One region of the Kluyvera sp. 142486 genome, then DNA from elsewhere that is predicted to be linked to it. Evidence: predicted binding sites of a transcription regulator. Region 1 holds the regulator's gene; the other holds the start of a gene.
What was found. The regulator PhoB, encoded in region 1, activates phosphate uptake and scavenging genes when phosphate is short. The targets are predictions, from matches to a motif close to CTGTCATAAAACTGNCNNAT.
Positions count from the first base shown of each region.

Region 1 (10,658 bases):
ACCTCTTTTTCCAGCGCATCGCGGCGGGTTTTGTTGGCATCCGGGGCTAACGCCTGGTACTCCGCCAATGCAGGATGGCTGGTCGAGCCGCACAGCGGGCAGGGCGCGCCTGGCTGCAAACGGGCACGCTCTGCCTCGAGGCGCACAATCGTCGCCTCCAGCTCGCAAATGGCATTCACGTCGTCTCGCTGCTGCTTTTTCTCTTTATAGACCTGACGGAGTTGGGTGAGCCCGGCGGTCAGCGCCTCCAGCTGTTGCTGGCGCTGTTGTTGCGCGTGCAAAAGCTGTTGGCGGCGCGTTTGCAGCGGTATGAACTGTGAATACAGCGCGCTTAGCTGCTGGCGCAGCGGGCGGCTGGCCGCATGCTGGGCGATTTGCCCGGCCACTTCTTCCTGAGTCAGCGTCAGCGCCGAGGGCGGCAGTTGGGCGAGCTGTTTTTCCAGCTCAGCCAGACGCTGCGCAGCGGTCTCCAACTGAGTGCGTTCGCGGGCCTGTTGGCTAAAGGCGCTACGCCAGCCGGTCAGTTCCCCCAGCCAGTGCTGGATGTGTTCGTTTTCCTGCAGCCACTGCTGAAGCTGGGTTTGGCTTTGCTGGAGCGTGGTGGCCTGCTGTTCGGCGCTTAGGCGAATACGGTCACGAAGGCGGCGGGAATCATGTAAGCGAGTATTTACTTGCTCCACCAGCTGGTGGGTTTTTGCCACCGTGGCGGCCTGCTCCTGCAGCTGAGTCCAGCGGGGGCGTAACGCTTCCGCAGGCTGCGCCCGGTTGAGTGCAGCAAGCTGTGGCTGCGCCTCTTCCAGCGCCTGGCGTGCGGCATTGAGCGACTGCTGGTGAATCTTCCCGTCCTGTTCCAGCTCCTGCTGACGGGTGAGCCACTGCTGATGCTGCGCGGCGACGGTCTGTTGCTGTTGCCACTGCTGCTCGTCAGAAGTAAGCGCCTGCAAACTCTGTGATAAGGTCTGCTGCTGCTCTTCGCTCAGCAGCACCACACCGCTGGCCTGCGCCTGAAGCTTTTCCAGCTCGCCGCGCGCCTGCTTATGTTTTTCAAAGACCTGCGCTGAAATCTGGCCATAAATTTCGGTGCCGGTCAGCTCTTCGAGTAACTCGGCGCGCTCTTTCGGTTCGGCGTTGAGGAAGGCGGCAAACTGGCCCTGTGAGAGCATCATCGAGCGGGTGAAACGACCGTAATCGAGGCCGGTCAGCGAGGCGGTCATCTCAAGTTTGTCTTTCACTTTATCCGCCAGAATTTGCCCGTCGCCGCAGCGCGCCAGTTCGACTCTCGGCGCCTGTAGGTTGCCATCCGGCTGGTTGCGGGCGCGGTTCTGGCTCCAGAAAGCGCGGTAGGCCACGCCCTGAACCTCGAACTCAACCTCCGCCAGACATTCGGCGGTGTCGCGGGTCATCAGATCGTTTTGCGACTGGGAGACGTTACTTAAGCGCGGCGTTTTGTGGTACAGCGCCAGGCAGATGGCGTCCAGCAGCGTGGTTTTCCCTGCGCCGGTAGGGCCGGTAATGGCAAACAGACCGTTGCTGGCGAACGGTTCCTGGGTGAAATCAATCTTCCACTCGCCCTTAAGCGAGTTGAGGTTTTTCAGGCGCAGGCTGAGAATTTTCATGGTTGTTCCTCCTCGCCAAGGCTCTGGAGCGTGTCATTAAACAGCGCGTGCAGGCGCTGCTGCTGTGGCTCCTCCAGCGTTTCCAGCGCCAGACGACGCTGAAATACCTCTTCGACGCTCAGCTCGCTCAAGGTTTCGCGCTCAAGGCTTGCCAGAATGCGCTGGCGCTGTTCACGACTGCGGCGCACCAGCAGCACGTCGACCGGCAGATCGTCGGTGATAAGCTGAATTTTACGTTGAATATCATGCAGGTACTCGTCGCTGGTGATTTCAATATCCACCCAGGTGCTCGGCTCTGCGGCGGCATCGCGCCATTCGGCGAGCTGGGCGCTGATAGCGTCAAAATCGCCCTTGATCACCGCCAGCGGCTGAGTTACGGGCACGGTAAGCGGCGTGACCTCGGCAAGCTTGCCGTCGGCGAAGCTCACCAGATTGACGCTTTTGGCTTTGCCGGTTTCATCAAAGCTGAGGGCGATAGGCGAACCGCTGTAGCGAATATGCTCGCTGCCGCCGATTTTCTGCGCCCGGTGGATGTGGCCCAGCGCGATATAGTCGGCGGGCGGGAAGTGTTGCGCCGGAAACGCGTCCAGTGTGCCAATATAAATGTCGCGTACCGCGTCACTTTTGCTGGCCCCGACGGTGGTCAGATGGCCGCTGGCGATAATCGGCAGCGTGGCATCGCCGCGCAGTTCGCAGGCCTGCTGGTATTGCTGTTGGTAATAATCGGTAATGCTCGCCAGCACCTGCTGGACTTTTTCGCCGCCGGAAAGCCCCGCCTGGCTGGTAATAATGTCGCGCGGGCGCAGGAACGGCACCGGGCAGAACACCGCGCCGGGCGTACCGTCGCGGCGGTTCAGAATAAAGGGTTCATGGCCGGCGCTGGCGATTACCGTGGTATTCAGAAATGAGAGAATATCGCGGGATTCATTTAGCGTCGCCACGGAGTCGTGGTTGCCCGCCAGCACCACAAGATGGCAGCCGGTCTGCTGCAAATTGACCACAAATCGGTTGTACAGTTCGCGCGCGTAGCTTGGCGGGGAGCCGGTATCGAAGATATCGCCCGCCACAATAATGGCATCCACCTGCTCCTGTTCGGCGGTGGTGAGCAGCCAGTTCAGGAACGCGTCGTGTTCAGCCGCGCGGCTTTTGCTGTAGAAGTTCTGGCCAAGGTGCCAGTCCGAAGTGTGGATGATGCGCATAGCGGTTCCGTGAGAAGTGGCGTAAAGTTGATTATAAACATCAGCCTACGTTGAGGTCGATGAGCGCGTTTTGCGTGTGTCATAAACGGTAAACCGCGATCATCTAACGGTCATGTTTTTCATAAATCTGTCATAAATCTGACGCATAATGACGCCGTATATAATACTGATGTCTAAAAACAGGGCAAATAATGGCAAGACGTATTCTGGTCGTTGAAGATGAAGCGCCAATCCGCGAGATGGTCTGTTTCGTTCTGGAGCAAAATGGTTTTCAGCCGGTGGAAGCAGAAGATTACGATACCGCTATCAGCAAACTGAATGAACCCTGGCCCGACCTTATTCTGCTCGACTGGATGTTACCGGGCGGCTCGGGACTGCAATTTATTAAGCATATCAAACGTGAAGCGCTGACGCGTGACATTCCGGTGGTGATGCTGACCGCCCGTGGTGAAGAAGAAGACCGCGTGCGGGGCCTCGAAACCGGCGCCGACGATTACATCACCAAACCGTTCTCGCCAAAAGAGCTGGTCGCCCGTATTAAAGCGGTGATGCGCCGTATTTCGCCGATGGCGGTGGAAGAGGTCATTGAGATGCAGGGGCTGAGCCTTGACCCGACCTCTCACCGCGTGATGACCGGTGAAAACCCGCTGGATATGGGGCCAACCGAATTTAAGCTGCTGCATTTCTTTATGACGCACCCGGAGCGCGTGTATAGCCGCGAACAGCTGCTGAACCACGTCTGGGGAACCAACGTTTATGTTGAAGACCGTACCGTCGACGTGCATATTCGTCGTCTGCGTAAGGCGCTGGAACACAGTGGTCATGACCGCATGGTGCAAACCGTTCGCGGCACGGGTTATCGTTTCTCTGCCCGTTTCTAATTTTTGACAGGAGTGTGACGCGTGCTGGAACGGCTGTCATGGAAAAGGCTGGTGCTGGAGCTGCTGTTATGCTGTCTCCCTGCCGCGATACTGGGACTGATTTTTGGTTATCTGCCGTGGTTTTTACTGGCGGCGGTGACCGGACTGCTCATCTGGCATTTCTGGAATTTACTGCGACTCTCCTGGTGGCTTTGGGTCGACCGAAGTATGACCCCTCCGCCGGGGCGCGGCAGCTGGGAGCCCTTGCTCTATGGGCTCAACCAGATGCAGCTGCGTAATAAAAAACGCCGCCGCGAGCTGGGTAATCTGATTAAGCGCTTTCGGAGCGGCGCTGAGTCGTTGCCGGATGCGGTGGTGCTTACCACCGAAGAGGGGGCCATTTTCTGGTGTAATGGTCTGGCCCAGCAGCTGCTGGGGCTTCGCTGGCCCGACGATAGCGGGCAGAACATCCTCAACCTGCTGCGTTACCCCGAATTTACCCAACACCTCAAAAAGCGCGATTTCTTAAAGCCGTTACATCTGGTGCTGAACAGCGGTCGCCATCTGGAGATCCGGGTGATGCCGTACACCGACCGTCAGCTGCTGATGGTGGCGCGCGACGTTACGCAGATGCATCAGCTGGAAGGAGCGCGGCGGAACTTCTTCGCCAACGTTAGCCATGAGTTGCGCACGCCGTTGACCGTGCTGCAGGGCTACCTGGAGATGATGCAGGAGCAGGTGCTGGAAGGGAATGTGCGTGAGAAAGCGCTCCACACCATGCGTGAGCAAACGCAGCGGATGGAAGGGCTGGTGCGACAGCTGCTGACGCTCTCTAAAATCGAGGCTTCACCGACGCTGGCGCTGAACGAGAAGATTGATGTGCCGATGATGCTGAAGGTGGTGGAGCGCGAGGCGCAGACGCTCAGCCAGCATAAGCACCAGTTCCACTTTGAGATTGATGAGACGCTAAAAGCGCTGGGTAACGAAGAACAACTGCGAAGCGCGATGTCGAACCTGGTCTATAACGCGGTAAATCATACCCCGGAAGGCACGTTGATTACCGTACGCTGGCAGCGCGCACCGCACGGAGCGTTGTTCAGCGTAGAGGATAATGGTCCGGGTATTGCGCCTGAGCACCTGCCAAGGCTGACCGAGCGTTTTTATCGCGTTGATAAAGCGCGTTCGCGGCAGACCGGCGGCAGCGGTTTGGGGCTGGCAATTGTTAAACATGCGGTTAATCATCACGACAGCCGGCTGGATATTACCAGCACGCTGGGCAAAGGTTCGTGTTTCAGTTTCCTGCTGCCGGAACGTTTAATTGCCAGAAATAGCGAGTAATTTCGCGCTTGTCAGCTTAACTTTCCACAGACCAGCCTCGGCTGGTCTGTTTGCTTTGCAGTCAAGTTAACGTCGCCTGATTATCGAACGTCTGATTATTTTTTGTTCGCATGATAAGCCGGATGTTTTTCTTAAATCCAGTTAATAAGTCTGGTTAATTTTTCACTATCGATATAATCATCTGGTTTTGCGATCCCGTGTTGCTTTAAAACGTTATAAGCGTTTAAATTGGCCCCCATGCAGTCGTAAACAGACTGTATATTCGCGGTAAATCAAAAAACTATTCTTCTCTACGCCGCGAAGGGAGCATATCCCGCTGAGTTTGTTGTTGGTTTCCTCTGCATCATTCCACAGGGGCCGACACGATAAATTTGTTTTACAACACCACATCCACAGGCAGTAGTTACATATGACCCATCAATTGAAATCGCGTGACATCATCGCTCTGGGCTTTATGACCTTTGCGTTGTTCGTTGGCGCAGGCAACATCATTTTCCCTCCTATGGTTGGTTTGCAGGCCGGTCCTCACGTCTGGACTGCCGCTATCGGCTTCCTGATTACCGCCGTTGGTCTTCCGGTACTGACCGTAGTCGCGCTGGCAAAAGTGGGCGGCGGTGTAGATAGCCTGAGCACGCCAATTGGTAAAGTGGCGGGCGTATTGCTTGCTACCGTCTGCTACCTCGCGGTAGGTCCGCTGTTTGCGACCCCGCGTACCGCGACCGTCTCGTTTGAAATCGGTATCGCGCCGCTGACTGGCAGCGGTGAACTGCCGCTGTTCATCTACAGCGTTATCTATTTCGCGCTGGTGATTCTGGTGTCGCTCTATCCGGGTAAACTGCTGGATACCGTGGGTAACTTCCTGGCGCCGCTGAAAATCCTGGCGCTGATTGTGCTGTCCGTTGCCGCCGTGATGTGGCCGGCTGGCCCAATTAGCCACGCGATGGAAGCCTATGAAACCGCTGCGTTCTCCAACGGCTTCGTTAACGGCTACCTGACCATGGATACGCTGGGCGCAATGGTGTTTGGTATCGTTATCGTAAACGCCGCGCGTTCCCGCGGTGTGACCGAAGCACGTCTGCTGACCCGCTATACCATCTGGGCTGGCTTGATGGCCGGTATCGGCCTGACGCTGCTGTACCTGGCGCTGTTCCGTCTGGGCTCCGACAGCGCGACGCTGGTCGATCAGAACGCCAACGGTGCCGCTATTCTGCATGCCTATGTACAGCACACCTTCGGCGGTGCGGGCAGCTTTATGCTGGCGGCCTTAATCTTCATCGCCTGTCTGGTAACCGCGGTGGGCCTGACCTGTGCTTGTGCTGAGTTCTTCGCGCAGTATCTGCCGTTCTCTTACCGCACGCTGGTGTTTATCCTCGGTCTGTTCTCCATGGCGGTGTCGAATCTGGGGCTGAGCCACCTGATTCAAATCTCTATTCCGGTGCTGACCGCGATTTATCCGCCATGTATCGCACTCGTAGTGCTGAGTTTTACCCGCAATTGGTGGCATAATTCGGGCCGCGTTATTGCACCACCGATGTTTATCAGCCTGGTATTTGGTATCCTTGACGGCATCAAAGCCTCTGCCTTTGCGGATGTGCTGCCAGCGTGGACTGCCCGTTTACCGATGGCCGAGCAAGGCCTTGCATGGCTGATGCCGACGGTTGTGATGGCGGTTCTGGCGATTATCTGGGACCGTACAGCAGGTCGTCAGGTGACATCAAGCGCCCACTAATCGGCGTTTGCATCAAGGTGTTTTAACCACGGAACGTGATGTTCCGTGGTTTTTTATTTTGGGTACTTTCACCTAAGTCGTTCGCGTTGCGGCGCGATGATGATGGGTATGACATGGCACTGGAAACGATGGAAAACAACAAGCTGAAGCGCGGGTTAAGCACCCGACACATTCGCTTTATGGCCCTCGGATCGGCCATTGGTACGGGGCTGTTCTACGGCTCTGCCGATGCGATTAAGATGGCTGGGCCTAGCGTTCTGCTGGCCTATATTATTGGCGGCGTTGCCGCGTATATCATCATGCGTGCGCTGGGCGAAATGTCCGTGCACAACCCTTCTGCAAGCTCCTTCTCTCGCTACGCGCAGGATAACCTGGGTCCGCTGGCGGGCTACATCACCGGCTGGACCTACTGCTTTGAGATCCTGATTGTGGCGATAGCTGACGTCACCGCCTTCGGTATCTACATGGGCGTCTGGTTCCCGGCGGTACCACACTGGATATGGGTGCTCAGCGTGGTGCTGATTATCTGCGCCATCAACCTGATGAGCGTGAAGGTGTTCGGTGAACTGGAGTTCTGGTTCTCGTTCTTCAAAGTCGCCACCATTATCATCATGATTGTCGCCGGTTTTGGCATCATTATCTGGGGTATTGGTAACGGCGGGCAGCCAACGGGGATTCATAACCTGTGGAGCAACGGCGGATTCTTCAGTAACGGCTGGCTCGGTATGGTGATGTCGCTACAGATGGTGATGTTCGCCTACGGCGGTATCGAGATTATCGGTATTACCGCTGGTGAAGCGAAAGACCCGCAGACCTCTATTCCACGCGCGATCAACTCCGTGCCGATGCGAATTCTGGTGTTCTACGTAGGTACGCTGTTCGTCATTATGTCCATTTACCCGTGGAACCAGGTCGGCACTAACGGTAGCCCGTTTGTGATGACCTTCCAGCATCTGGGGATCACCTTCGCAGCCAGCATCCTCAACTTTGTGGTACTGACCGCGTCGCTGTCGGCGATTAACTCCGATGTATTCGGCGTGGGTCGTATGCTGCACGGTATGGCTGAGCAGGGCAGCGCGCCGAAGGTGTTCGCGAAAACCTCCCGTCGCGGTATTCCGTGGGTGACGGTGATGGTGATGACCATCGCGCTGCTGTTTGCGGTGTACCTCAACTACATCATGCCGGAAAACGTCTTCCTGGTGATTGCGTCGCTGGCGACCTTCGCCACCGTGTGGGTGTGGATTATGATCCTGCTCTCGCAGGTAGCTTTCCGTCGCCGCCTGTCGGCTGATGAAATCAAAGCGCTGAAGTTTAAAGTGCCTGGCGGCGTGGCGACGACTATTGTCGGTATCGTCTTCCTGGTCTTTATTATCGCGCTGATTGGTTACCACCCGGATACCCGCATTTCTCTGTACGTGGGCTTTGCGTGGATCCTGCTGCTGTTAGTCGGCTGGGCATTTAAAACCCGTCGCAGCAAGTAATCTCCTCTATCACGTAGCCCGGACGAGGTGCGCTAGCACCGACTCCGGGGCTTTCCCTGCGTTGCATCGTTCGGCCGGGTTACAACGTTTTTGACCCTCCATTCTCCGCCCCCGTCCTCCTCCCTACAAAAAAATACAAAAGATGAGCAGGGTGCAATAGTCGTATGGCAAGGTGGGCTCACTTTGAGGATAGGGGATAGATGATGTTGAACGCCTGGCACCTTCCTGTTGCTCCCTTTATTAAACAGCAGCAGGACAAACTCATTATCACGCTGTGGCTACGTGGCGATGACCTGCCGCAGCGGGTGACGATGCGCTCGGAAGTGGATAACGAAGAGATGGCGGTGCCGATGCGCCGCAGCGGCAAAGCGCCGAGCCATAATATTGTGCAGTGGCGCGCGGAAATTAGCCTGCTTGAGGGCCAGCCGCGCCGCCGCTACGCCTTTAAACTGCTGTGGGATGACCGCCAGCAGTGGTTTTCGCCAAAAGGCTTTAGCGCCTTTCCGCCAGCCAAGCTGGAGCTTTTCGCCTTTGATAGCCCGGATGCAGGCCCGCAGTGGGTGACCGAACAGGTTTTCTATCAGATTTTCCCGGACCGTTTTGCCCGCAGCCCGACGCGCAGCGACCAGCAGGACAACGTCTACCATCATCACGCGGCCGGTCACGACATCATTCTGCGCGACTGGGATGAACCGCTTACCGCTGAAGCAGGCGGCTCGACCTTTTACGGCGGCGATCTGGACGGTATCAGCGAAAAGCTGCCCTACCTGAAAGCGCTTGGGGTGACCGCGCTGTACCTGAATCCGGTGTTTACCGCGCCAAGCGTACACAAGTACGACACTGAAGATTATCGTCAGGTCGACCCGCGGTTCGGCGGCAACGACGCGCTGCTGCGCCTGCGGCAAAACACCCAGCGCGAAGGAATGCGCCTCGTCCTCGACGGCGTGTTTAACCACAGCGGCGATACCCATGCCTGGTTTGACCGCCATAGCCGCACGACGAGCGGAGCCTGCTATCACCCCGATTCACCATGGCGCGACCACTACAGCTTCTCGGTTGAGGGGAAAGCGCTCGACTGGCTGGGCTACGCCAGCCTGCCGAAGCTGGATTACCAGTCTCAGGCGCTGATTGACGAAATCTACCGAGGCGAAGACAGCATCGTTCGTCACTGGTTGAAAGCGCCGTGGAATATGGACGGCTGGCGACTGGATGTGGTGCATATGCTCGGCGAATCGGGCGGTGCGAAAAACAACTTGCAGCACGTTGCGGCGATAACCCAGGCGGCGAAAGCCACGCGATCGGACGCCTACGTACTTGGCGAACATTTTGGTGATGCGCGCCAGTGGTTGCAGCAGGATGCGGAAGATGCGGCGATGAACTACCGTGGCTTTACCTTCCCGCTGTGGGGCTTCCTCGCCAATACCGATATCTCCTACGACCCGCAGAAAATTGATGCGCAGACCTGCATCGCGTGGATGGAAGATTACCGTGCCGGGCTGTCGCATCAGCAGCAGCTGCGCATGTTTAACCAGCTTGATAGTCATGATACGGCGCGTTTCAAATCGCTGCTGGGTCGTGATGTCGCGCGTCTGCCGCTGGCGGTGGTCTGGCTGTTTAGCTGGCCTGGCGTGCCTTGTATTTACTACGGCGATGAAGTGGGGCTGGACGGCGATAACGACCCGTTCTGCCGCAAGCCGTTCCCGTGGGATGAAAGCAAGCAGGATAAAAATCTGCTGGCGCTCTACCAACGTTTAGCCGCATTGCGCAAAGCGACGCCAGCGCTGCGCCTTGGCGCTTGCCAGGTGCTCTATGCGGCGGGAGACGTTGTAGTGTTCCTGCGCGTGCTTGGCGCAGAGCGTGTGCTGGTAGCGATTAACCGCGGGGAAGCCTGCAACGTGACGCTGCCGGATTCGCCGCTGCTGGACGTTTCAGGCTGGCAGCGTCGCGAAGGTGAGGCGGAGCTTGCGGGCGAGACGCTAGCGCTACCGGCCATCTCCGCGTCGGTGTGGACCGGTCACTGATAGAGACGGCGGATCTCAGCGCTGGCGAGCAGCGTTTCACGCCACCAGCGCTGAGCAAGCCCGTCGCTGCCGTTGCGCCAGGCGATATAGGCAACATCTTTCTGGCGAAACGAATCTACCGTTTTCTCAACCAGTTCTCCTGCCGCCAGCCACGGGCTGGCGATATGGCGGGGTAGGAACCCGCAGCCCATCCCGGCGCGAAGCAGCGTTACCTTGCTGTGAAAATCATCGACGCGAATCTGCGGCTGTTCATCCATCAGGTTGGTCTGCAAGGGGTGGCATACCCGTGCGCTATCGCTTATCACCACTGCCCGATGTAAACAGAGCTGCTCATTGGTTAAGCCCTCTGATGCGGTTGCGAGTGGATGATTCGGGGCGACGACAAATACGTTATCCAGCGTGCCGAGCATGCGA
Region 1 covers NZ_JBKHUI010000002.1:194,591-205,248, reverse strand. The annotation lists gene sbcC (exonuclease subunit SbcC) at 1-1,616, opposite strand, end outside; gene sbcD (exonuclease subunit SbcD) at 1,613-2,815, opposite strand; gene phoB (phosphate response regulator transcription factor PhoB) at 3,007-3,696, shown strand; gene phoR (phosphate regulon sensor histidine kinase PhoR) at 3,718-5,013, shown strand; gene brnQ (branched-chain amino acid transporter carrier protein BrnQ) at 5,423-6,742, shown strand; gene proY (proline-specific permease ProY) at 6,871-8,223, shown strand; gene malZ (maltodextrin glucosidase) at 8,424-10,244, shown strand; gene ACLGE8_RS03185 (LysR family transcriptional regulator) at 10,238-10,658, opposite strand, start outside.

Region 2 (10,658 bases), on a different contig from region 1:
CATCGCCGCGTTCAGGCGCGGGTGGTTGTAGCCATGAATGGCCGCCCACCACGAGGACATGCCGTCCACCAGATGTTCGCCGCTGGCGAGGTGCAGCTCGCAGCCCTCGGCGGAAACTACCGGGTAGACCGGCAGCGGTTTGGTCATTGAGGTATAGGGATGCCAGATATGGCGGCTATCGAAGGCAAGATCGTCCGTTGTCATAATCGACTTGTAAACCATTTTGAAAAGTTTTAGGTTTACGAGTATAAACCGAACCGAAAATTAACAAAACCCCGGAGAAGCCAATGGCTAACCCTTTACGCTGGACAATGTCGCAGGTCACCGCTCTTTTCGATAAACCGCTGCTCGATTTACTGTTCGAAGCTCAACAGGTTCACCGCCAGCACTTCGACCCTCAGCAGGTGCAGGTGAGCACGCTGCTGTCGATCAAAACCGGCGCATGCCCGGAAGACTGTAAATACTGTCCGCAGAGTTCGCGCTACAAAACCGGGCTGGAAACTGAACGCCTGATGGAAGTCGAGCAGGTGCTGGACTCAGCGCGCAAAGCCAAGCTGGCGGGCTCGACCCGTTTCTGCATGGGCGCGGCGTGGAAAAACCCGAACGACCGCGATATGCCGTACCTGGAACAGATGGTTCAGGGTGTGAAAGAGATGGGGCTGGAAGCCTGTATGACGCTGGGCACGCTGTCCGATAGCCAGGCGAGTCGTTTGGCGACGGCGGGTCTGGATTACTACAACCACAACCTCGACACCTCGCCGGAGTTCTACGGCAATATCATCACCACCCGCAGCTACCAGGAACGCCTGGACACGCTGGACAAAGTGCGCGAAGCCGGGATTAAAGTCTGCTCCGGCGGCATTGTTGGCCTCGGTGAAACCGTCACCGACCGTGCCGGGCTGTTGCTGCAGCTCGCCAACCTGCCAACGCCGCCGGAAAGCGTGCCGATTAACATGCTGGTGAAGGTCAAAGGCACGCCGCTGGCGGATAACGACGATGTCGATGCCTTTGATTTTATTCGCACCATCGCCGTGGCGCGCATCATGATGCCAACCTCTCACGTGCGTCTCTCTGCAGGCCGTGAGCAGATGAACGAGCAGACCCAGGCAATGTGCTTTATGGCCGGTGCAAACTCGATTTTCTACGGCTGCAAACTGCTGACGACGCCAAACCCGGAAGAGGACAAAGACCTGCAGCTGTTCCGCAAACTCGGTCTCAACCCGCAGCAGACCACGGTCACGGCGGGTGATAACGAACAGCAGCAGCGTCTGGAACAGGTGCTGATGACGCCGGACACTGAGGATTATTACAACGCGGCGGCGGTATGAGCTGGCAGCAGCGCATTGAACAGGCATTAAGCGAACGTCGGGAGGCCCAGGCCTTCCGTTCTCGCCAACCGTTAGCGCAGGGTGCGGGCCGCTGGCTGGTGCGCGATGAGCGTCGTTACTGCAACTTTTCCAGCAACGACTATCTCGGCCTCAGCCAGCACCCGCAGGTGATCCACGCCTGGCAGCAGGGCGCGCAGCTGTATGGCGTGGGCAGCGGTGGCTCCGGACATGTCACCGGCTACCACCACGCGCACCAACGCCTTGAAGAGCAGCTGGCTGACTGGCTGGGCTATGACCGCGCGCTGCTGTTTATCTCCGGTTTTGCCGCCAATCAGGCGACGATCGCCGCACTGGCCGGGCGTGAAGACCGGATCGTCGCCGATCGTCTCAGCCACGCGTCGTTGCTTGAAGCCGCCACGCTAAGCTCGGCGCAGTTGCGGCGCTTTCAGCACAACGACAGCCAGCATCTCTCCAGGCTGTTGGCTACTCCTATCGACGGCCAGCAGCTGGTGGTGACGGAAGGGGTGTTCAGCATGGATGGCGACAGCGCTCCGCTGGCGGATATCGCTGCGACCGCGCGCGAAGCTAACGCCTGGCTGATGGTCGATGATGCGCACGGCATTGGCGTTAATGGCGAAAGCGGACGGGGAAGCTGTCAGCAGCAGGGCGTTCATCCTGAGCTGCTGGTGGTGACCTTTGGCAAAGCGTTTGGCCTGAGCGGTGCGGCGGTGTTGTGCAGCCATGACGTGGCGGATTACTTTGTGCAGTTCGCTCGCCATCTGATTTACAGCACCGCCATGCCACCCGCCCAGGCGGTTGCGCTACAGGCGGCGCTGGCGGTGATTCAGAGCGATGATGGACAGCAGCGACGCGAAGAGCTGGCGCAGCACGTGGCCGCGTTTCGCCGCGGTGCGCAGGGGCTGGATTTTGCATTGACAGATTCACAAAGCGCGATTCAGCCGCTGATTGTTGGCGAGAACCAGCAGACGCTCGTTCTGGCAGAACAACTGCGTGAGCAGGGCTGCTGGGTGACGGCAATTCGTCCGCCGACGGTGCCAGCGGGGACAGCGCGTTTACGCTTAACGCTGACCGCCGCGCATGAAGCGCAGGATATCGACTTATTGCTGGAGGTGCTGCATGGCAACCGTCAATAAACAGGCGGTGGCGGCGGCGTTTGGCCGCGCGGCGGCGCACTATCATCAGCACGACGAGTTACAGCGCCTGAGTGCACGACAGCTGCTGTCTCAGCTGCCGGCGCAGGCGTTTGACCGAGTGCTGGATGCGGGCTGTGGACCGGGCAGCTACAGCCGCTACTGGCGCGACAAAGGGAGCCATGTGACGGCACTGGATCTCTCGGCGGAAATGCTTGAGCAGGCGCAGCGTCAGCAGGCGGCAGACCGTTATCTTCAGGCCGATATTGAAGCGATTCCACTGCCCGCAGGGGGCTTCGATCTGGTGTGGAGCAATCTGGCTATTCAGTGGTGTAGCGACCTCCACGTAGCGCTGGAGGGGCTGCATCGCCAGCTTAGCCCCGGCGGCACGCTGGCCTTTACCACCTTAACGGCAGGTTCGTTGCCAGAGCTGAATCAGGCCTGGCGTGCCGTTGACCAGCGCCCACACGCCAACCGTTTTCTTCCCGAGACGGCGCTGCAGGAGGCGCTAGTTGGCTACCACAGCCGCAGCATTGCCACCTCCATCACGCTAGCTTTTCCCGATGCGCTGAGCGCCATGCGTTCCCTGAAAGGCATTGGTGCGACGCATCTTCATGAGGGGCGCAGCCAGCAACCGCTGACGCGCAGCAGGCTACAGCAGCTTCAACTGGCGTGGCCGTCTCAGGCGGGAGTATTCCCGCTGACTTACCATCTTTTTACAGGAGTGATCTCGCGTGACTGAACGCTTTTATGTAACCGGCACCGATACCGAAGTCGGAAAAACCGTTGCCAGCACCGCGCTGCTTCAGGCGGCTGGTTCGCTTGGGCGGCGTACGGCGGGGTACAAACCGGTTGCTTCCGGCAGCAAAATGACCGTCGACGGTTTGCGCAACAGCGACGCACTGGCGCTGCAACGCAACAGCGTGCTGCCGTTACGCTATGAGCAAGTGAACCCGTATACCTTTGCCGAGCCGACCTCTCCGCATATCGTCAGCGCCGACGAACAGCGGCCTATTGAGGCCAGCGTGCTCTCTGCCGGGCTGCGTGTGCTGGAGGCTGAAGCCGACTGGGTGCTGGTGGAAGGTGCCGGTGGCTGGTTTACGCCGCTCTCCCCGACGCTGACCCTGGCGGATTGGGTGCAGACAGAACAGCTGCCGGTCATCCTGGTAGTGGGCGTGAAGCTTGGCTGCATCAACCATGCGGTGTTGACCGCGCAGGCAGTTCAACAGGCGGGGCTGCGGCTGGCAGGCTGGATTGCCAACGATGTGACGCCGCCGGGGCGTCGCCATAAAGAATACCTCAGCACGCTCCAGCGAATGCTTCCCGCACCGCTGCTCGGGGAGATCCCGTGGCTGGGTGATGAGGTTGAATCCCAGCCGCTTGGGCAATACCTTGACCTGAGCGCTCTGTAAGTCGTTTTTCTGGCACGCCTTTTCCTTCTTCATTCGTAAGCACTAACCCGCAGATAACGTAAGGAAATCGCCCATGTTGATGGACAAAATGGGCGTGCTTTTTCGCTGATAAATATCAAAATCGGCAATAAAATATTTTTTTGCATTCACGTTGACACGCTGTTGCGCAAATCGCCGGGTGGCGGGGGATAGGGGCTAGCGGCAGTTATCCACTATTCCTGTGGATAACCCTGTGCATTAGAGTTAGAAAACCTGCGGTAAACGAGAGAACATGCGGCCTGCGCCTGAATTGATGCGAAACGCGGCTTTTCGATGTTTTTTATAAAATTCAACAAGATAAATAAAAGCAATGGCGTAACAAAAAGTGCTGCGGATTGCCATAAAACTTTCATGACCTATATTGACAAATGTTAAAAGAGAAAAAATTCTGGGGATAACCTTATCAGGCTGGTGTTTTATCTGGTCAGAGGATAAATTTCAGCCGCTCTTGCTTGCCGTTGCCCCAGGAACACGAAATACAGTAAGTGATTACTGTTTTTATATCCAGTATTTTTTATTGGCAATTCGGCAGGCGGCGAGTAGAATTAATCTCCAGCCCGGCCCATTCGTCATCAGGTAGCGTTGTCCATGAGTAAACCCTTCAAATTGCATTCTGCGTTTAGTCCTTCAGGCGACCAGCCTGCTGCCATTTCACGCCTGAAAGAGGGGCTGGAAGACGGCCTGGCGCACCAGACGCTTCTGGGCGTGACCGGGTCGGGGAAAACCTTTACCGTCGCCAACGTCATCGCTGACCTTCAGCGCCCGACGATGGTGCTGGCACCGAACAAAACGCTGGCCGCTCAGCTATACGGCGAAATGAAAGCGTTCTTCCCGGAAAACGCGGTGGAGTACTTCGTCTCCTACTACGACTACTACCAGCCGGAAGCGTATGTTCCAAGCTCGGATACCTTTATCGAAAAAGATGCCTCGGTGAACGAACATATCGAACAGATGCGTTTGTCCGCCACCAAAGCGCTGCTCGAACGCCGCGACGTAGTGGTGGTGGCCTCGGTGTCCGCTATCTACGGTCTGGGCGACCCTGACCTGTACCTCAAAATGATGCTGCACCTGACGGTGGGTATGATTATCGATCAGCGCTCCATTCTGCGCCGTCTGGCTGAATTGCAGTACACCCGTAACGATCAGGCGTTTCAGCGCGCGACCTTCCGCGTGCGCGGCGAGGTTATCGACATCTTCCCGGCCGAATCTGACGATCTGGCACTGCGCGTTGAGCTGTTTGACGAAGAGGTGGAACGCCTCTCGCTGTTTGACCCGCTGACCGGCCACGTTGATTCGACCATCCAGCGCTTTACCATCTACCCGAAATCGCACTACGTGACGCCACGCGAGCGTATTGTGCAGGCGATGGAAGAGATCAAAGTGGAGCTGGCAGACCGCCGCAAGGTGCTGCTGGCGAATAACAAACTGCTGGAAGAGCAGCGCCTGAGCCAGCGTACCCAGTTTGACCTCGAAATGATGAACGAGCTGGGCTACTGCTCCGGCATCGAAAACTACTCGCGCTTCCTCTCCGGACGCGGGCCGGGCGAGCCGCCGCCGACGCTCTTTGACTACCTGCCGGCGGACGGCCTGCTGGTGATCGACGAATCACACGTCACCATTCCCCAGATTGGCGGCATGTACCGTGGCGACCGCGCGCGTAAAGAGACGCTGGTGGAGTACGGCTTCCGCCTGCCGTCCGCGCTCGACAACCGTCCGCTGAAGTTTGAAGAGTTTGAAGCACTGGCACCGCAGACTATTTACGTCTCGGCGACGCCGGGCAATTACGAGCTGGAAAAATCCGGCGGTGATGTGATTGATCAGGTGGTGCGTCCAACCGGGCTGCTCGATCCGCTGATTGAAGTGCGTCCTGTTGGCACGCAGGTAGACGACCTGCTGTCGGAAATTCGTAAACGTTCGGTGATTAACGAGCGTGTGCTGGTGACTACGCTGACCAAACGTATGGCGGAAGACCTGACGGAATATCTGGAAGAGCACGGTGAGCGGGTGCGCTACCTGCACTCTGATATCGATACCGTGGAACGTATGGAGATCATCCGCGACCTGCGTCTGGGCGAGTTTGACGTGCTGGTGGGGATCAACCTGCTGCGTGAAGGCCTCGATATGCCGGAAGTCTCACTGGTGGCGATTCTGGACGCCGACAAAGAGGGCTTCCTGCGTTCCGAGCGCTCGCTGATTCAGACCATCGGTCGTGCGGCGCGTAACATCAATGGTAAAGCGATTCTCTATGGGGACAAAATTACCCCGTCGATGGCGAAAGCGATTGGTGAAACCGAGCGTCGTCGCGAGAAACAGCAGCGCTATAACGAAGAGCACGGCATCGTGCCGCAGGGGCTGGTGAAAGACGTTGTTGATATTCTGGCGATGGGCGAGGGGCTGGCGAAAACCAGGGCTAAAGGTCGCGGTAAGTCGAAAAATGCGGTCACCATCGTCGAGCCGGATGTTCAGGCGCTGACGCCAAAAGCGCTGCAGCAACAGATTACGTCGCTGGAAGCGCAAATGCTCAAACACGCGCAGAACCTGGAGTTCGAAGAAGCGGCAGAGATTCGCGACCGGCTGCACCAGCTGCGCGAGCTGTTTATCGCCACGTCATAAGTGGGTGCCGCCCCGGCGGCGCTTCGCTTGGCCGGGCTACAGTCTGGCGCGTGAAAATTAAGTAGGCCTGATAAGCGCAGCGCCATCAGGCATGTGTGTAGCCCGGGTGAGGCGTTTACGCCGACCCCGGGGCGGCACGAACGCCTCCCCGGGCACAATTTCTCTGAATTGAGGCAGCCATCACGGGCCGGGAACCAGCCTTAAGGTTCGCTTAATATAATCTACTGATACTATCCGTAAAATCATTGAGGGTAGTGTTATGTCGAATCTGAACGTCCAACAGCTGTTCACCGTGCTTGTCTCTGTTGCCATAGTAGCCTGCTTTGTTTGCCACTGGATGCTCACCTTCTGAAGCGCCTTAGCGCTTCGTCGGTTGAAACTCTACCCATGCCCGCGTCCCGGTTTTGGTGTCGCGGTTTTGTAAAAAGAACGCCGCCTCATGCAGCTGGGCGATGCGCGTAACGATACTCAACCCCAGACCAATACCGCCATACCGGCTGTCCATGCGCACAAACGCCTGGCTCAGCTCGCCCACCTTCGACTCATCGATCCCCGGACCTTCATCTTCCACGACCAGCATCGGCCGCGCATCCTGAACCAGCGACAGCGTAATCGCTGACGTTTTTGGACTATAACGATGGGCATTCTCAACCAGATTGCGCAGCAGCAGGCGCAGCAGCGTGGCGTCGCCCGAAACGGTCACCGTTGGCGTTGGTTCGGCAATCACCAGCGTTTGCGCACGCGTTTCCAGCATCGTTTCCAGCTCGCCCTTCAGTGGCTCAATCACGTCGCTCAACAGATTCACCTGCTGATAGCTCCCCGCGGAGAACGATTGGCCGACGCGGGCGAGCAGCAGCAGTTGCGCCACGCTATCGGTCATTTGATCCAGGCGTTGTACTAACGGGGACAGGTTGAGCTTCTGGGTTTTCTCCAGCAGCTCAAGGTGCAGCTTTAATCCCGCCAGCGGCGTGCGCAGCTCGTGGGCGACGTCGGCGGTAAACAAGCGCTCTCGGTTAAGCGTCTGCGTCAGGTTATCAACAAGCTGGTTGATAGCGTTGGTCACCGCCTCGACTTCCACGGTGGTCTGCTGAAGAAAGATTGGCTGCAAATTCCCCGGCGTACGCGAATCCAGCTCTTGTTGCAGGTCGGCCAGCGGACGGGTGATCCGCTTCACTGCCTGCAGGCAGAGGAAGAGCGCAAGGCCAATAATCAGCATGCTGGGTACCAGCAGGCTGGCAATCGCTTCACGCACCTCGTGGCGGATGTGCTTGGCGTTGTTGTGGTTATGCATCAGCATCGCGACTTCCAGCTCAATCTGCTCTTTGCTCTCATGCCAGAGCCAGAACACGCTAATGAGCTGGAACACCACCAGAATCACGCCGATGGCGAGCAGCAACTGATGGCGCATCGGCCACTTGCGGATGGAAAATAGCGCCATGCCTTACTCCGCTTTGTTTATCGCGTTAACCAACTGGTAGCCAAACCCGCGTACGGTGCGGATCCGCGCTTTACCTACCTTGTCACGCAGGTTGTGGATATGCACTTCCAGCGTATTGGTCGCCGGTTCGTTATCCCAGTTGTAGATATCGTTGTAGAGGATTTCGCGGTGCACCGGGCTGCCCGCTTTCAGCATCAGGCGTGAAAGCAGGGCATACTCTTTCGGCGTCAGTTCCAGCAACTCTTCATTGAGCCAGACCTGACGACGGGTGACGTTAAGGCGCAGATTCTCAACCGTAATTTCGTTATCGCCCTGGTTGAGGTTACGTCGCAGCAGGGCGCGAATGCGGGCATTCAACTCTTCCAGCGCGAACGGCTTCACCAGATAGTCATCTGCACCGGTATCCAGCCCCATCACGCGATCTTCCAGCGTATCGCGGGCGGTCAGAATCAGCACCGGCACGCTTATTTTTTCCTGACGCATACGGTTTAAGAAGTGCAGACCGTCTTCGTCTGGCAGACCTAAATCCAGTACTACCAGGCTGTAATGTCCGTTAGCCAGGCTCAGCGCCGCCTGCTGCGCGGTTTCTACACCATCACAGGCGTATCCTTCGCTCTGCATTGCCAGAATCAGCCCCTGTAATAATAGGGTGTCATCTTCCACGACTAATATTTTCATCTGCTGGCCTCTATTTACAGGTGGCTAATATATCATCCGCTGCGCGATATTCCTGGGTCTCTACGCCGGTTAATCCCAGCATTGTAGAGAACAGATTATCCTGCGAGTAGTCATTTTCTTTGGCCTTTTGCTGCAGGCAGGCGTAATTAACGCCATAGCGTTTCTGATAATCATCAGATAACCATAACAGCATTGGTACATGTTTTTGCGTTTCCGGAGCAATGGAATAAGGCAGTCCGTGTAAATAAACGCCATTTTCACCCAAAGATTCACCGTGGTCGGAAAGGTAAACCAGGCTGGTGGTGAATTTATCCTGTTTGGATTGCAGCAACTTTATTGCTTTATCGACAATATGGTCGACGTACAAAATTGTGTTGTCGTAGCTATTTTTCAGCTGTTCCTGGCTACAGGACTGAATTTCGCTGGTGTCGCAGGTTGGCGTGAAGCGACGGAATTCCGGCGGATAACGGTTGTAATAGGTCGGGCCGTGGCTGCCAATGGTGTGCAATACGATGACGCCATCACCCTGCATGTTATCAATGGTCTTTTCAAGGTCATGGAACAGTACGTCATCGTAGCATTCACCGTCGATGCACTGCCCTGGCAGGTTCAGCGCGGTGACATCCTGGTGCGGCACGCGGTCACAGGCGCCTTTACAGCCGCCATCGTTATCATTCCACTGCACCTGAATCCCGGCGCGCTGAATAATATCCAGCAGCCCTTCCTGGTGGTGCGCTAACGACTCGTCATAACCAGTGCGCGGCATATTAGAGAACATGCACGGAACCGAGACCGCCGTAGCTGTCCCGCAGGAGGCCGTTTTTGGGAAATAGACGACGTTATCTTTTGCCAGCAATGGGTTGGTTTCACGTTCGTAGCCGCCCAGTGAGAAGTTAGCGGCGCGTGACGTTTCGCCGACGATTAATATCGTCAGATTTTTACGCGGGCCGTTTTTCATCACCGCTTTTTGTTTGGCATCTTCGCCAATTTTCACCAGCGGCAAGTTATCCATCTCATGGTGAAAATACCAGGAGTTCATGGCCACAATGCTGTTAGACGGGTTAAGCGATTTCACCAGCTCTTTATTATTGCGGAACAGCGACGCGTAATCTTTATAGAACAGGCCGGCGACCAGAAGGATTAACAGCGCCGATACGAGAACGGTGCCCGCACGCATTATTGTGCCGCGCCACATGCTTGCTGCCGGTTTAATTTTGATCCACCAGGCTAGCGCAATAGCGAGCAGGGCGGTAAAGGCAAATACCATAATCATCTGCCCGGAGAGCAGAGCGTAGCTTTCCGCAGGGGTCGTATCGAGAATATTGGTAATCATCGAACGGTCGACAATGATGCCAAAGTTCATCATGAAATACTGCGCGCTGGCGCTGAGCAAAATAAACAGCGTCGTGGCGACTTTCTCTAAGCGAATCACCGAAGCCAGGGTCAGCAAAATAGCCATCACCGCGAAGGCGACTACCGGCATGGACATGAACACCAGCGCGTTGTGCAGGCCATCGACCGGCAGCAGCGTAAAAGCCTGGCGATAGAAAACGATGTTCAGCGCCAGAGCGATGTACAGCGAAAACAGGATGATGTAGGTCAGTCGACTGACGGCAGGACGATGGCGAAACAGGCGAAGCATAGCGTTGAACCCAAAGAGATTGATGCTCGCTATGCTGCCTGACGTTTTTTAAGACAACCTTAAGATTTTAAGGAAACGCGACCAAAAGCCTGAAGCGCCTCTTCTAGTGCAGCACGTAACAGATGGCGATCGTGGCGATACGGAATGTCGCTGGCCTCCAGCGGTTGCTGAATCACCAATTTCCCTTCTACGCCGCTGACGTCCGTTTTGGGGCCAGCAATCACGGCATCGATAACGGGTTTACCAATGTAGTGCTCCAGCAGCGCAAGGCGGTCGCTGAGGGTCAAGTGGCCTGCAGGGCTATGCTCCCGGCCGAGGTTTTCAATGTAAACCATTTGCGCCGGGGTGCGGCGCAGC
Region 2 covers NZ_JBKHUI010000004.1:187,564-198,221, reverse strand. The annotation lists gene bioA (adenosylmethionine--8-amino-7-oxononanoate transaminase) at 1-204, opposite strand, end outside; gene bioB (biotin synthase BioB) at 288-1,328, shown strand; gene bioF (8-amino-7-oxononanoate synthase) at 1,325-2,482, shown strand; gene bioC (malonyl-ACP O-methyltransferase BioC) at 2,466-3,221, shown strand; gene bioD (dethiobiotin synthase) at 3,214-3,891, shown strand; gene uvrB (excinuclease ABC subunit UvrB) at 4,519-6,543, shown strand; gene pmrB (two-component system sensor histidine kinase PmrB) at 6,902-7,981, opposite strand; gene pmrA (two-component system response regulator PmrA) at 7,985-8,659, opposite strand; gene eptA (phosphoethanolamine transferase EptA) at 8,670-10,301, opposite strand; gene yvcK (uridine diphosphate-N-acetylglucosamine-binding protein YvcK) at 10,361-10,658, opposite strand, start outside.
Region 2: the regulator PhoB is predicted to act here: its motif matches at 4,266-4,285, upstream of uvrB (excinuclease ABC subunit UvrB).